DNA from 2 places in the Pseudomonas sp. HC1(2025) genome. Region 2 is predicted to be linked to the other one. Evidence: riboswitches for the same ligand, from Rfam matches in the RefSeq annotation. Region 2 holds a riboswitch; the other holds the start of a gene.
What was found. Region 2 has a riboswitch for manganese ahead of mntP (manganese efflux pump MntP). Riboswitches for the same ligand answer to the same signal wherever they lie in the genome.
Positions count from the first base shown of each region.

Region 1: linked by a shared signal. The riboswitch ahead of ACSSVH_RS21525 (TMEM165/GDT1 family protein) and the one ahead of mntP (manganese efflux pump MntP) in region 2 are both predicted to bind manganese.

Region 1 is NZ_CP196017.1:4,819,404-4,827,164, reverse strand. It holds gene ACSSVH_RS21540 (methyl-accepting chemotaxis protein) at 1-196, opposite strand, end outside; partial or broken gene ACSSVH_RS21535 (HAMP domain-containing protein) at 311-505, opposite strand; gene ACSSVH_RS21530 (M48 family metallopeptidase) at 1,813-2,631, shown strand; gene ACSSVH_RS21525 (TMEM165/GDT1 family protein) at 2,754-3,338, opposite strand; yybP-ykoY riboswitch at 3,427-3,548, opposite strand; gene ACSSVH_RS21520 (methyltransferase) at 3,599-4,597, opposite strand; gene ACSSVH_RS21515 (2-hydroxyacid dehydrogenase) at 4,629-5,594, opposite strand; gene ACSSVH_RS21510 (LysE family translocator) at 5,679-6,308, shown strand; gene ACSSVH_RS21505 (fatty acid--CoA ligase) at 6,455-7,761, shown strand, end outside.
Region 2 is NZ_CP196017.1:2,727,641-2,735,401, reverse strand. It holds gene ACSSVH_RS12460 (LTA synthase family protein) at 1-693, opposite strand, end outside; gene ACSSVH_RS12455 (hypothetical protein) at 693-1,271, opposite strand; gene ACSSVH_RS12450 (sialidase family protein) at 1,271-2,557, opposite strand; gene ACSSVH_RS12445 (cytochrome b/b6 domain-containing protein) at 2,608-3,153, opposite strand; gene ACSSVH_RS12440 (PepSY domain-containing protein) at 3,153-3,419, opposite strand; gene ACSSVH_RS12435 (response regulator) at 3,579-4,241, shown strand; gene ACSSVH_RS12430 (sensor histidine kinase) at 4,238-5,623, shown strand; yybP-ykoY riboswitch at 5,676-5,848, shown strand; gene mntP (manganese efflux pump MntP) at 5,853-6,416, shown strand; gene ACSSVH_RS12420 (GtrA family protein) at 6,601-7,008, shown strand; gene ACSSVH_RS12415 (glycosyltransferase family 2 protein) at 6,989-7,761, shown strand, end outside.

The sequences.
Region 1 (7,761 bases), 2.1 Mb from region 2:
CCGTCACCGCCTTGCCGATCTCCAGGGCCAGGGCGCCGATGGAAGTGGAGGTGTCGCGCACGATCTGCATGCCCTGGCTTGCAGCCTGGTCGGCATGGGTGGCGGCCTGGGCTGCCTGGGTGGCATTACGCGCCACGTCCTGGGCGGTGGCGGTCATTTCGTGCACGGCCGTGGCGACCTGGTCGATCTCGACCATTTGCTTGTGCACGCCCTGGTTGGTGCGGATGGCAATGTCGGCGGTGTGTTCCGACGAGTCGCTGACCTTCTGTACCGAGTTCACCACCTGGCTAATCATGCCCTGCAGCTTGATCAGGAAGGTATTGAAGCCGGCGGCAATCGCGCCCAGTTCATCGGCGCGGTCACTGGTCAGGCGACGCGTCAGGTCGCCTTCGCCCTGGGCGATGTCATTGAGCATCGCCACCATTTGCTTGAGTGGGCGGGCAATGCCGTGGCCCACCAGCCAGATCACCAGCAGGCCGATGCCGGCAATCAGCAGGCCGACCATGGTCATGCCGAAGATATCGGTCTTGCGCTGGGCGTCCAGGTCGCCTTGGAGGGTGTGCAGGTCGGCCATTACCGCGCCCAGGGGCAGTTGCAGCATCAGGGTCCAGCGCGCATCGGTCTGGCCGATATTGAAGGGCAGGAACAACTCGATATGCCCGTTTGCCTGGTCGATGTCGTAACGCACGTCGCCGACCTTCAACTGGCCGAGGTTCTCCAGTTCATTCTGGTCGAGCAGGTCGCTGGCCTTTTCCCCCAGTTTGCTCGGGTCCTTGGTGTAGGCCACCAGGCGGCCGTTGCTGGAAATCAGCGCCATTTCGCCAGCGCCGTTGTAAAGCTTCTGGTCGGCGGCGGTGAGCATTTCCTGGATGAAATTGACCGACAGGTCGGCGCCGACAATGCCCTGGAACGCGCCGTCGATCATGATCGGTTCGATAAACGAGGCCAGCATCACCGTGGTGTTGCCCACGCGATAGGGCGCCGGGTCGATGGCGCAGGGCTTCTGGGTTTCCTTGGAGCAGAGGTAGTACTCGCTGGCGCGAATGCCGGTGGCGAGGATTTTCTGGTCGGTCAGGTCGGCGAGTTTTTCCAGGCCCAGGCTGCCATCCTGATTGCGGAACCACCAGGGCATGAAGCGCCCGTTGGCAGGTTCTACGCCGACGACGGCGGTGTTCAGGTAGTTGGCATCATTGTGGTCGATGGCATTGGGTTCCCAGGCGATATAGGAACCGAGGATTTTCGGGTTGCGTACCACCGTTTCGTGCAGCAGGTTGATCAGTTGTTCACGGCTGACCTGCAGCGGGGCCGCGCCGTTTGCGTCCTTCATGCCCATCAGCGCATTGGTGGTGGCCAGGCCTTTGGCGGTCACCAGCGGCGCTTCCAGCTCGCGTTGGATCAGCGTGGCCTGGGTTTGCGCCAACGCCGTAAGGCGTTGCTCGATGATTTGCTCGAATTGCGCCTGGGTGCGGTCCTGCACCATCTCTTGGGTCCGGGCGCCGGCGAACAGCGCGTATAGCACCAGGGCCGCCACGACACTCAGGACAATGGCCCCGGCCAACGCCGCGACAGAAAACTGAATCGACTTGAATTTCATGAAGGCTCCGGGCGCTTGGTGGGCATGATCTGCCTTTATGTATCGGCCACAGGCCACGCAGACATGAGGCGCTGCCCTGCAAAAGAACCAGGCATGTCGTTTATAGAATGGTCGTGGGCGTCGGTGGCCTCTGAAATTAGCGGTTAAGCGTCAGGTGTATCTGGCGCCGATACATGAGAGGGCCTACGATACGCGCCATGTTTTCAGGGAGAATGTGCATGAAAAAATCATTGGCGGTAACGGCATTGAGCGCAGCCTTGCTGCTCGCCGGTTGCCAGTCGGTCAACACCACCAGCGGCGGTGCCGTGGGTGTGGAACGCAAGCAGTACATGTTCAGCATGCTGTCGAGCCAGGAAGTCGACCAGATGTACGCGCAGTCGTACCAGCAGACCCTGGGCGAAGCCAGTGGCAAGGGCCTGGTAGACAAGACCAGTGCCAACGCCAAGCGTGTGCAGGCCATCGCCAAGCGCCTTATCGCCCAGGCCCCCACCTTCCGTCCGGATGCGGCGCAGTGGAAGTGGGAAGTGAACCTGATCAAGAGCGACGAGATGAACGCCAACTGTGGGCCTGGCGGCAAGATCTTTGTCTACAGTGGCTTGATCGACACGCTCAAGTTGACCGATGACGAGCTGGCGGCGGTCATGGGCCATGAAATTGCCCACGCCCTGCGTGAACATGGCCGCGAAGCCATGTCCAAGGCTTACGGCATCGAAATGGCCAAGCAGGGCGCTGGCGCATTGTTGGGCCTGGGCCAGGACAGCATGGCGCTGGCCGACACCGTGGCCAACTACGGCATGACCTTGCCTAACAGCCGCAGCAATGAGAACGAAGCCGACCTGATCGGCCTGGAGCTCTCGGCCCGCGCCGGTTACGACCCGAACGCGGCGATCACGCTGTGGAACAAAATGGCCAAGGCTTCCGAAGGCGCACCGCCTGAATTCATGAGCACCCACCCGGCCTCCAGCAGCCGGATCGCCTCGTTGCAGGCGGCGATTCCCAAGGTGATGCCGCTGTACCAGCAGGCCAAGAAGTCCTGATAATCCAGGCCTTGTGAAGGTCCAGATGTGGGAGCTGGCTTGCCTGCGATGGCGGAATGTCAGGTTAGATATATTTAACTGACCCACCGCCATCGCGGGCAAGCCCGCTCCCACATTTGCAATTAGATCCAGCCGCTGCTTTGCATGGCCTTGTACACCGCCACCAACGCCAGGATGAAGAACGCCGAAGCCGCCAGGCGCCGAATCAAGGTCAACGGCAGTTTCTCCGCCGCGAAATTCCCCGCCAGAACCACCGGTACGTTGGCAATCAACATGCCCAGGGTGGTGCCGATAATCACCAGCCACAACTCGGGGTATTGCGCCGCCAGCATCACCGTGGCGATCTGCGTCTTGTCACCGATTTCAGCGATAAAGAACGCAATCAGGGTGGTCAGGAACGGCCCGAACTTGCGCGAGGTGCTGGCTTCATCATCGTCGAGCTTGTCTGGCACCAGGGTCCACAGGGCCGTGGCGCAGAAGCTCGCGGCGAGGATCCAGTGCAGCACCGCATCCGAGAAGAAACTGCCAAACCAGGCACCCACGGCACCGGCAGCGGCGTGGTTGGCCAGGGTCGCGGCGATGATGCCGGCGATGATTGGCCAGGGTTTGCGAAAGCGTGCGGCGAGGATGAGCGCGAGCAATTGCGTCTTGTCGCCGATTTCGGCCAAGGCAACGATTGCGGTAGGAACGAGAAGTGAATCCAGCATCAGGTAGGTTTCCAGGGGCGGGTCGACACGGCTATGACACGTACAGCCTTCCCGCCCCGGGTAAGGTGTGCGTGTCATAGGTCTTGTCAAACCCCGGTCCGTCTGTGCGGACTCCTGGGTCGCATACGCCATGGTCTGCTGACCAAGTATGTTGACGTATGCCGGACGAGCATGTTGCTCGTGGGAGACTACTCCCCTAGGACGGAGCGGATTCTGCCTTGGCAAAATCCATTCGGCAAGCCTTCTTTTTCAAACGCCCGTCAGCCGCGCTTGGCCCGATAGATGCGAAAACCCTGGCCCTCGGCCTTGACTGCGCACACGCCCAGGTGCTCTTCGATCAGCGGTTGATACTTCAGGAAGCTATTGGCGACTAGCCGAAGTTCGCCGCCGTTTTTCAGATGTTGGCGTGCTTTTCGCAGCAGGTTTTCTGTGGCGAAATAATCCGTGTGTACCCCGACATGGAACGGCGGGTTACTCAGAATCGCATCCAGGCCCATGGGCGCGGCGTCGATGCCATCACCGGTCAGCACTTCGCCTTCCAGGCCATTGGCCTCCAGGGTCAGGCGACTGCTAGCGGTAGCAAAGGCGTCCACATCAAGCAGGGTCACGGTGTTGTGCGGGTAGCGCCGCTTGACCGCCGCGCCCAACACGCCGGCGCCACAGCCGAAGTCCAGCAGATGACCGCTGGGCAGTTTGTCCAGGTGTTCGAGCAACAGCGCGGTACCGCGATCCAGGCGGCCATGGCTGAACACGCCCGGCAGACTGACGACCTTGAGCGGTCCGTCGGCCAGTGGCACTTCAAACACCTGGGCCAGGCTCGCCAGTTCCGGCGCCGCCGGAGCATCGGCCACGGTGGCCAGCCACAGCTGGCAGTGCCGTGCGTTGTCGAGCTTGCGTGGCTTGCCGAAGGCGTTCAGTTGCTTGGCGGCGCTTTCGATGCCGCCGCGTTTTTCACCCACCAGGTACAGCTCGGCGCCCGGCAGCCGTGCCGCGACGGCCTTGAGGATGTAGTCGGCCAGATCCTTGGACTTGGGCAGGAACACCACCGCCGTGTCGAATGCGCGTTGCGGCACATCGACCCCGAAATGGCTGCGTTCGGCAAACCGCGCATCCAGCGCTGCCTGGTCGCCCGCATGCCAGCACCAGCCATGGGCATTGGGCAGGCGGCCCAGCAGGTCATCGGCGGGCAGGCCGGCCAGCAACACGTTGCCTTGAAAAAGTTCGGCCTGACGAAGCAGTACTTCACTGCGCGGATCCATGGTCTGCTCCCTGAAAAAGGAGCGCAGTTTATCAACTGACGACGCGCTGCGGTGCTCCGCTGAAAAAGCCCCGGGCGTTTTCAGTCAATTGGCCGACGATCCGTTGCCGTGCTTCGCGGCTGCCCCAGGCACTGTGTGGCGTGATGATCAGCCGTGGGATGTCGCTGGCCAGCAGCGGGTTGCCGGTGGTCGGCGGTTCGACGCTCAGCACATCGCTGGCCGCCCCGCCCAGATGACCGCCGCGCAAGGCGTCTGCCAGGGCCTGTTCATCGATCAGGCCGCCGCGCGCAGTGTTGACCACGAACGCGCCCGGCTTGAGCAGCGCCAACTCACGGGCCCCGATAACGTGGCGCGTGTGTTCGTTGAGTGGGCAATGCAGGGTCAGCGCATCGATCTGCGGCAGCAGTTCGTCCAGCGGCACCCGGTCTGCACGGGCCGGGCGGCCGGGGATAGCGCCCAGTAGCACGCGCATGCCAAACGCTTGGGCCAGGCGCGCGACGGCGCCGCCCAACTCGCCATGGCCCAGCAAGCCCAGGGTTTTGCCTTCCAGCTCGACAATCGGGTAATCCAGCAGGCAGAACTGCTTGGCTTGCTGCCACAGGCCGGCGTCGACGTCTTTTTGATAGTCCTTCAGGCGTGTGGCGAGGTTGAGCAGCAGCATGATCGTGTGTTGCGCCACCGATGGCGTGCCGTAACCCTGGCAGTTACTAACGGTAATGCCCCGGGCGCGGGCAGCGGCCAGGTCGACGTTGTTGGTGCCGGTAGCAGCGATCAGGATCAGCTTCAGCTCGGGGCAGGCGGCCAGAGTCTGGGCGTTGAGCAGGATCTTGTTACTGATCGCTACCTGGGCACCTTGCAGGCGTTCGACCACCTGATCGGCCGAGGTCTGCTCACACAGCTGCAAGTCGCTGAACGTCTCGCGCAATTCGCTGAGGTCGAGGTCTCCCTGGTCCAGGGAAGGATGATCAAGGAAGACGGCGCGGCGATTGTTCGTCATCAACTGTACCTTTTGCGACAGAGTTCGAAGGCGTAATCTGCCGAGCCTACCAGATGAAATAATCAGTTACTTCTTGGAGTGTGCATGTACCTCACCGAGTTTTTGACCGTGGCGTTGATTCACCTGCTGGCCGTGGCCAGTCCCGGGCCGGACTTTGCCGTGGTGGTACGCGAGAGCGTGACCCATGGCCGGCGCGCCGGTACCTGGACGGCGCTGGGCGTCGGCTCGGCGATTTTTCTTCACGTTGGCTACTCGCTGCTTGGTATCGGCTTGATCGTGTCCCAGTCCATCGTGCTGTTCAACGCCTTGAAATGGGCGGCGGCGGCCTACCTGTTGTACATCGGCTTCAAAGCCCTGCGGGCGCAGCCGGCCAAGCCTGCCGGTGCAGAAGAGCTGCACCGTGAAGTGGGCGAGCGCAGCGCTCGCGGCGCCTTTACCTCGGGCTTTGTGACCAATGGCCTGAACCCCAAGGCCACGCTGTTTTTCCTGTCGCTGTTCACCGTGGTGATCAACCCCCACACGCCGCTGGCGATCCAGGCCGGTTATGGCCTGTACCTGGCGGTAGCCACCGCCCTGTGGTTCTGCATGGTGGCCATGTTGTTCAGCCAGCAGCGCGTGCGCGCAGGCTTTGCGCGCATGGGCCACTGGTTTGATCGGAGCATGGGCGTGGTGCTGATTGCCATCGGTGTGAAAGTGGCTTTCACCGACCGCTGAGTGCGTCATTCGTGAATGAATGCTGGCGCAAAGCTAGCATTCATCCGATTCTGCAAATCATTCCTTCGGCTGATTTGGCCGGCGTGCAAGGTCTCTACAGTGCAAATCCTTTAGCCAAGACCGTGCAGTCATAAAAAGGGATTCGTATGTTGCAGACTCGTGTTATCCCGCCCGCCGAAGGCGCGTACCAATACCCGCTGTTGATCAAACGCCTGTTGATGTCGGGCGCCCGCTACGAGAAAACCCGGGAAATCGTCTACCGCGACAAACTGCGCTACACCTACCCAACCCTGACCGAACGTGTCGCCCGCCTGGCCAATGTGCTGACCGCAGCGGGAGTCAAGGCCGGTGATACCGTGGCCGTGATGGACTGGGACAGCCACCGTTACCTGGAGTGCATGTTCGCCATCCCGATGATTGGTGCGGTGATTCACACCATCAACGTGCGCCTGTCGCCAGAGCAGATCCTGTACACGATGAACCACGCCGAAGACCGCTTTGTGCTGGTCAACAGCGAGTTCGTCGGCCTGTACCAGGCCATTGCCGGGCAGTTGACCACCGTCGACAAGACCCTGTTGCTGACCGATGGCGACGAAAAAACTGCTGACCTGCCCAATCTGGTAGGCGAGTACGAAACCCTGCTGGCCGCTGCCAGTACCCAGTACACCTTCGAGGACTTCGACGAGCACTCGGTGGCCACCACTTTCTATACCACTGGCACCACCGGTAACCCCAAGGGTGTGTATTTCACCCACCGCCAACTGGTGCTGCACACCATCGGCGTGGCGACCATCATGGGCAGCGTCGACAGTGTGCGCCTGCTCGGCACCAACGATGTGTACATGCCGATCACGCCGATGTTCCACGTGCATGCCTGGGGCTTGCCGTATGTGGCGACCATGCTCGGGCTGAAGCAGGTCTATCCCGGCCGCTACGATCCGGAATACCTGGTGGAGTTGTGGCGCAAGGAAAAGGTCACGTTCTCCCATTGCGTGCCGACCATCCTGCAGATGCTGCTCAACGCCAAGGCCGCCCAGGGTGTGGATTTTGGCGGCTGGAAGATCGTCATCGGCGGCAGTGCCCTCAACCGTTCGCTGTACGAAGCGGCCAAGGCCCGTGGTATCCAGCTGACGGCGGCCTACGGCATGTCCGAGACCGGACCGCTGGTGTCCTGTGCCCACCTCAATGAAGAACTGATGGCCGGCAGCGAAGACGAACGCACCACCTACCGGATCAAGGCCGGTGTGCCGGGGCCGCTGGTGGACGCCGCGATCATCGACGGCAACGGTAACTTCCTGCCGGCCGATGGCGAGTCCCAGGGCGAGCTGGTGCTGCGCGCGCCATGGCTCAGCGAAGGCTATTTCAACGAGCCGCACAAAGGCGCCGAGCTTTGGGAAGGCGGCTGGATGCACACCGGCGACGTGGCCACCCTTGATGCCTTCGGCGTGATCGA
Region 2 (7,761 bases):
GTTCAAACCCAGTGCCGCGATCTTGCCGTTGCCGGAGAAAAACGCATCGCTCCAGCGCAGCGGCACCGGGTTTTGCAAGTTGAGGTTTTCGACTCGACCCAGCAGCGCCAACAGCACGGCGATCAAGCCCAGGCCGCTGCCGAACGCCAGTGAAGTGCGTCGAATGGCTCGCGGCGTACGCCCCAGTGTCCGGCGTTCGAGCCCCACGAACGCGCAGAACCACACACCCAGCACCAGCAGCCAGCCGAGGGCGATCCATAGTACCGGGTAGGTTTGCCACACCATCTGCTGCGAGATCTGTGCATCGTCCAGGTAACGCAGCACGCTGGCGTTAAGCCGCACCCCAAGGTAGGCGTAATGGCCAAAGTCGATGATGTACAGCCAACCGACGATACCCAGTGCCAGCAGCCAATAGCCCCGCGCCACTGCGCGCAACCCTGCGACGCGCACCAGGTTCCAGCGCGGTATCCATGCCAGCACCGCCAACGGCAACGCCAGCAGCACCGCCAGGCGCAGGTCGAAACGCAAGCCGATGCCCAGGGTGTCGAGCGCTTGTCGGTTGTCTGCTAACTGCGCAGGATCGAAGCCGGAAAACCCCAGCACAAACACCAGCCGCAGCCCTGCAAACAGCAAGAACGCCAGGCCTATCGCCACTACGCCATAGCGCAGGCGCCGCGATTGCAACCACCCCATCATTGACCTCTATGTAATTTGACGCTCTTCAGGCAGAGCACGCCGCCCGCCACCAGGCAATAGCCCACCAGCAGCGGATCGATCAGGTAGTCCCAGTAGTTTTCCGACGCCTTCAGGCGTAATGCAAAGGCCAGTGTGCCGAGCGCCAGCATCCACACCGCCAACCCATTGCGTAGCCACAACAGCCCCAAGGCGAGCAGCGCGACAAGCACAATCATCGGCCTTGGGTTAAAGCCCCAGCGATAAGGGTCGAAGTACGTCAGGCCCATGGTGGCCGGGTACAACAGCGCCGCCAGCAGTCCAAACAGCAGCAGCACCTGGGCGTGCGCCCGAGGCGCTTGCGGCTCGACCAGCCCCAGCCGCACCAGGCTTGCCCCGCCCAACAGCACCAGGGTGCTGATTGCCAAATCGTCGGTAAAGCTGCGCACGTAGGCCGCCAGCGGCAGGTCATTGAGGGGGATGAAGCTGACCAACGCCAACCCGGGCAACAGCCACGGGCGCCAGGACTGCAGGCAACGCAGCGACCCGAGCAAGACAAAACCCAGGAGGATGAAGGTTAAATGGGCCTGCCACAGCATCACAGGCGCTCCGCCAGCCAGGCTTCATTGAAGCTGACATGCTTGATGAAGGTGTTATTCCATGAGTAAACCAGGTGATACACGCCGTCCTGGCCACGGCTGAAATACGGGTATTCGTACTCGAAATCACAGCCCCGAGGCTTGCACACCCGGTAATCGAGGCTGCTCAGGAAACGTTGCTCCAACGGCAGGCGCCGCGCACCGCTGGAGGCTCGGAAACCGGCGCCGATGATCGCCTTGTAGGCCTCGGGGGCGAAGGGTTGGCCGAGCGGATCCGGTGACTGGTCCAACTCGATCACATTGCGCCAGTCATTGAGGTCTGCGTCGGTGCCATACAGGCTGAGTTTGAAGCGCCCGTCACGCAGATCGTTGAGCGCCACCAGCAGGCCGTTGCCGGCAGTACCGACTGCCGCCAGGGACGAGTTGGGGTTGGCCGGTTCCAGTGGGTACGGCTCACTCCAGGTCTGCCCGGCATCATCGGTGCGGCTGGCCAGCACGCGGTGATGGGTGTCGCCGGCATAACGCAGCATCGCCACGGCGCGCCTTTCATCCAAGGGCACAATGGTCGGCTGTAGCGAATGTTTGCCCCGGCTGATGCGAAATTTATCAATCACCGCGCCGTCCGCGCTCAGGTACAGGTACTCGGAAAACTTACCCATGAGTTCGTGATAGACCGGCAAGCCAATCGAGCCATCGGCATGAAACACCGGCGCGGCGCGGACCAGCGTGCTGACATTGAAAAACGGCGAGGTGATCAGTTGCCGCGGCGCCGACCAGTTGCGCCCCAGGTCCTCGGAAACCATCACATTGATCGCACTGGTGGCCCAGCCTCCGACAGACACCGACACATAGAACATCCACAGGCGCTGATCCGGCGCGAGGGCGATCACCGGGTTGCCCAGCTTGCGGATGTAGCGCCCGGTGCCATCACGGGTCGACTCGCGGGTCGCCAACACCTGCTCGGCGCCCCACTCCGTGGTCTTGGCGTCGAACCGTGCGGTGCGGATCTGCACATCGGCGGCGCCTTCGCGCGAGCCGGCAAACCACACGGCCATCAAGTCGCCGCCCGGCAGTGCGGTGACCGACGACGAATGCACAAAGTCATCCAACTGCGAGGACACGAACCGGCTGTTGTAGACCGGCTCGGCGCTGGCGGCCACAGGCACGGCAGGCCGTGCGAAAGGCGCCAGGACATGGGCCGGATGACTGCGCCAGGCCGCCCAGAAGACCAGGCATAGCGCCAGGCTGGCAACAATCAATTTCAAGCGAAAAGACAGCATGCGCATAGTGGACTCATGGCAAATGCAGGGTGGGGAGTAAACACAGGACAGCGGCTTCAGTGCGCAGCATCATCCGGCAACCGACGCCGGCGACCGGTCAGCATCGATAACGGCAAGTTGTCGCGTACCTGGACACTTTCAACTACCGCCGCTGCGATATGCAGGCAGACCAGCACCAGCAGGCCATCGACCGCGGTTTCATGCACCTGCAACGGCCAATCGGCGCCCCACAAGGCATCGACCTCCTCCATGGCCCAGCCGCTCAGGCCCGCCGTCAGCATCGCCAGCAGCATCAACAGCATTACCAGTGCGCCCAACGGCGAGTGCCCGAGGCGATGCTCCGGGCGCCTGGCGCGCAGGGCACGCACATGGGCGGCGAGCCTTGCCGGGGTCGGCCAGAAGTCCGCCCAGCGCGCACTGCGTGGCCCGACAAAACCCCACAGCAGCCGTACCAGCAGCCAGCCCATGGCGTAGTAGCCAAGCCAGACATGCCAGTCGTCACCGGCTTCAGTAAAGAAGTAGTTGGCGACAAAGACCCCGGCGATGGACAGGTGAAACAGCCTCACCAGCGGGTCCCACAGTGCTATGGAGTTGCCCGGCATCAGCCCTTGATCTCGGTCTTGACCGCTTTGCCGCTGACCGGATCGTGGTAGATCTCGACCTTGCGCTTGTCCTTGTCGAACCCGTAGATCTCGTAGCAGTTACCATCGGTGACCTTGAACTTGCTGATCTGGTAGCCCTGGGCCTTCAACTGCTCCTGGAACGCCTGCGGGTCTTGCCATTGCGAGCGTTCGGCAGTGGTGCATTGCGGGCCGGCAAGGGCCAGGGGGCTGGCGACAATCAGCGACAACAACAGAATTTTGCCCATGGAAACACTCTCGCTCGGTGAGGAAGGCCCCACTGTGCAAAACCAATCTTAACCAAGTCTTAGTTGGACATGAGTGGTTACATGTTTCTCGTCACCCGGGCTGCCACCACCGCCTCGCCAGCGGCATGATGCCGCCGATATCACACCCGGGAACACACCATGCGCCTATTGTTGGTCGAAGATGATCGGGCCCTCGGCCAAGGCATCCGCGTCGCCCTGAGCAGCGAGGGCTATACCCTGGACTGGTTGCAGGACGGCGCCAGCGCGTTGCATGCGTTATGCAGCGAAAGCTTCGATCTGTTGCTGCTCGACCTCGGCCTGCCACGCCTCGACGGCCTGGCCCTGTTGCGCCAACTGCGCGACAAGCCACTGAACCTGCCGGTCTTGATCCTCACTGCCCGTGACGGCACCGCCGAACGGATTGCCGGTTTGGATGCCGGGGCTGACGACTACCTGGTCAAACCCTTCGATGTCGACGAACTCAAGGCACGCATCCGTGCCTTGCTGCGGCGCAGCCACGGGCGCGCGCAGCCACTGCTGGAGCATGCGGGCGTGTGCCTGGACCCGGTTGGCCAACAGGTCACCTGGCATGGCAACCCGGTGGTGGTGACGCCGATGGAGTACCAACTGCTCCACCAACTGTTGGCGCGCCCCGGCAACGTGGTGACCCGCGAGCGCCTGTCCCGCGCCTTGTATGGCTGGCAGGAAAAAGTCGAGAGCAACACCCTGGAAGTGCTGATCCATAACCTGCGCAAAAAACTTTCGACCGAGTTGATCCGCACGGTGCGCGGCGTCGGGTATGTGATGGAACTCAAGCCATGACCTCGATACGCACACGCATCCTGGTGCCGGTGCTGATCCTCGTCCTGTTGGGCGATGTGCTGATCAGTTGGCTGGTGCTGCGCGACAGCCACCACGAGATCGAAGAAGTGTATGACGCCCAGCTCGCGCAAAGTGCGCGCCTGCTGCAAGGCGTGCTGGCACAGCGCGCGCCGGGTGACAACGACTGGAACCGGCTCTACCAGGCCTTCGACGCCGCCATGAGCCGCGTGGGCGAAGATGGCGCGGCGCACCCTTACGAGACCCGCCTGACGTTCCAGGTATGGCGCAGTGACGGCCAGTTGCTGGTGCGCTCGGCAGAAGCCCCGGAACTGAAGGCACCACCCGCGACCCTCGGTTCCCACGACTTGGTGGAGAACGGTCATGACTGGTGCGCCTTCCTGCTCAAGGATCCGCAGCAAGGGCTGCTGATCTGGGTGGGCGAGCGGGATGACATCCGCCAGGACCTGATCCAGCGCATCGTCGGCCATACGCTGTGGCCCAGTGTGATTGGCGTGCCGCTGTTGGCCGCCTTGATCTGGCTGACCATCGGTTGGGGGTTGCAGCCGTTACGCGCAATGGCCCACACCATCCGTGGACGCAATACCGAAACCCTCAAGCCGCTCAACCTGCGCCCCCTGCCCCACGACCTGGAGCCCATGCAGACCGCGCTCAATCGCCTGTTGCAACAGATCGACAACCTGCTGGCGCGGGAGCGCCGTTTTATCGCCGATGCGGCCCACGAATTGCGCACGCCCCTGGCGATCCTGCGGATCCATGCGCAGAACGCCCAGTTGGCCAGCACCCCACAACAACGGGAGGAAGCTCTCGAGTTCCTGGTCAGCGCCGTCGACCGCGCCACACGCATTGCCAGCCAGTTGCTGACCATGGCGCGTATCGAGCCGCGCCTGGCCAACCCCGATCGATGCGATGTGGAACTGACCGCGCTGGTGCGTGAGGAACTGGCCGAACTGACGCCCCTGGCGCTGGCAAAGGGTATCGAGTTGATCCTCGACAGCGACCACCACTGCCTGGTCAAGACCGACCCCGTCGCCCTGGCGATCGCCCTGCAGAATCTGGTGACCAATGCGCTGAACTTCGCCCCACCCGGCAGCGAGGTTCGCGTGCAGGTGCAACCGCAGGCGTCGGGGGCGGTGTACATCAGTGTCGAGGACGCCGGCCCGGGTATCGACGAAGGTCAATATGCGCGCCTGTTCGAGCGGTTCTACAGCCAGGGGCATGCCAATGGCGCCGGGCTGGGCCTGGCGATTGTGCAGATGATCGTCAGCAAGATCGGCAGCACCTTGCAGCTGTACAACCTGCCCCAGGGCGGGCTGTGCGCTGAACTGCGGATCAACGAGGGCGCGCCGCTTCCTAAAGGTTGAGCAGCCCGCGGGGCGGTTTTGACGTTTTTTTCATGTTTGCCCGCATAAGATCCCGCACCTCGTTGGGGAGTAGCCTGCTTGCGAGTCTTTCGCAAGCGTTCGTATCAACATTCTCGGCAACCTGCCGTGGTACGAACACCTTTTGGTTGGTGAGACCAGCGACACATCCATGCCTAAAGTCGGGCGTGTGGTTGTGTCGTTGACTCATAGCCCGACTGGAAGAGCGCCCGTGAATCCTGTTTCCCTCATTCTCCTGGCCCTGGCCATGTCCACCGACGCCTTTGCCGCCGCGATCGGCAAAGGCTCCAGCCTGCACAAACCACGCCTGTCGGAAGCGCTGCGTACCGGTTTGATTTTCGGCGTCATCGAAGCGATCACCCCGATTATCGGCTGGCTGATCGGCCAGGCCGCCACGCGCTGGGTGGCAGACTGGGACCACTGGATCGCCTTCACCTTGCTGGTGGTACTGGGCCTGCACATGATTTACAACGGCCTCAAGCACGAAGACGAGGCCGAAGAGAAAAGCGCCCAGCACTCCTTCCTGGTCCTTGCCGTCACCGCATTTGCCACCAGCATCGATGCCCTCGCTGTGGGCGTCGGCCTGGCGTTTGTCGATGTGAACATCTGGGTGGCCGCTGCCGCCATCGGCCTGGCGACCATGACCATGGTCACCATTGGTGTGATGCTCGGCCGGGTCCTCGGCACGATGTTCGGCAAACGTGCAGAGATCGTGGGCGGGGTCGTGCTGATGATTGTGGGTGCAACGATTTTGTATGAGCACCTGTCGGTCTAATCCTCCATCTTTCCTATAGAAAGGGACCGACTGCCCCTTTCTATAGGTGACTTATAACAACTAGCCAACACTAAAATTACACTTTGGCAATATGAGCCACTTCAAACATCTTTTTCACATTTGCACATTCATGAGTCGTTAAAGTCAGCACCATACAGACTCTTGAATACGTGTAACTCTCTCGATGACAGCCCCTGCGTCCCACAACACCTGCGCGCGACTACCTTGTTATTTAACAGTTGGAGTACTTGCCACCGGCGCTCACTACCTAACACTTTTGTTATTGTCGTTGGCGCTACCGGCATTAATAGCGACTTTACTGGGCGGACTAATCGGCACCGCCGTAAGTTACCAAGGCAACAAACGCTGGACGTTCACACCCCCCCGCCCACCCGATACTTATCAATGGTTGCGCTTTTGCATCACGGCCCTCGCCTATAACGCGGCAAACCTGGGGCTGATGGCCTTGCTGCTGGCGCTCTGGCCCCAGCACCTATGGCTGATGCAAGGGCTGACCACCCTCGCCCTGACGTTGCTCACATACCGAATCAATCAGCACTGGAGCTTTCGCCATGAACCCATCAAGACCTGAGCGCCCTCTGCGCCCGCTGCTCAGTGTGGTTGTCTGCTGTTATAACGAAGCCAAGGTACTGCCACTCTTTCATAAACGATTAATGGCTGTGCTGGACACATTAACCATTCGCCATGAAGTGTTGTATGTAAACGACGGCAGTCGCGATGAAACACTGGCGCTGCTGGCGGGTTATTGCCGGGTACCGGGGGTTCGCTGCCTAAACCTGAGCCGCAACTTCGGCAAGGAAGCGGCGATGGTCGCCGGTATTGATTATGCCGGTGGCAATGGGTTGTTATTTATTGACGCAGACCTGCAAGACCCACCCGAACTTATTCCATTAATGGTTCATCATTGGCTGACTGGCAGCGATATCGTCAATATGCAGCGCCGCACTCGACTGTCTGATACGTCAAGCAAACGGATCAGTGCCCATCTCTACTACAAACTGATGAACTTCCTGGCCGACAAGTTTGATGTGCCTGCCGACGTCAGCGACTTCCGTCTGATTGGCCCTGCGCCCCTGGCAGCGCTGCGATGCATGCCCGAGCGCACACGGTTCATGAAGGGCCTGATCAGTTGGCTGGGGTTCAATACTATCGAGCTGCCCTACGACCGTGAACCACGCAGCGCCGGCCTCAGCAAATGGGGGCCGCTGGCGCTGATCGACCTGGGTATCGAAGGTGTATTGGCCCTCTCGCGCAAGCCGTTGCGCTGGTTCAGCCTGCTCAGCCTGGTGATTTTCATCGCGACCCTGGTCCTGATCATCTATCA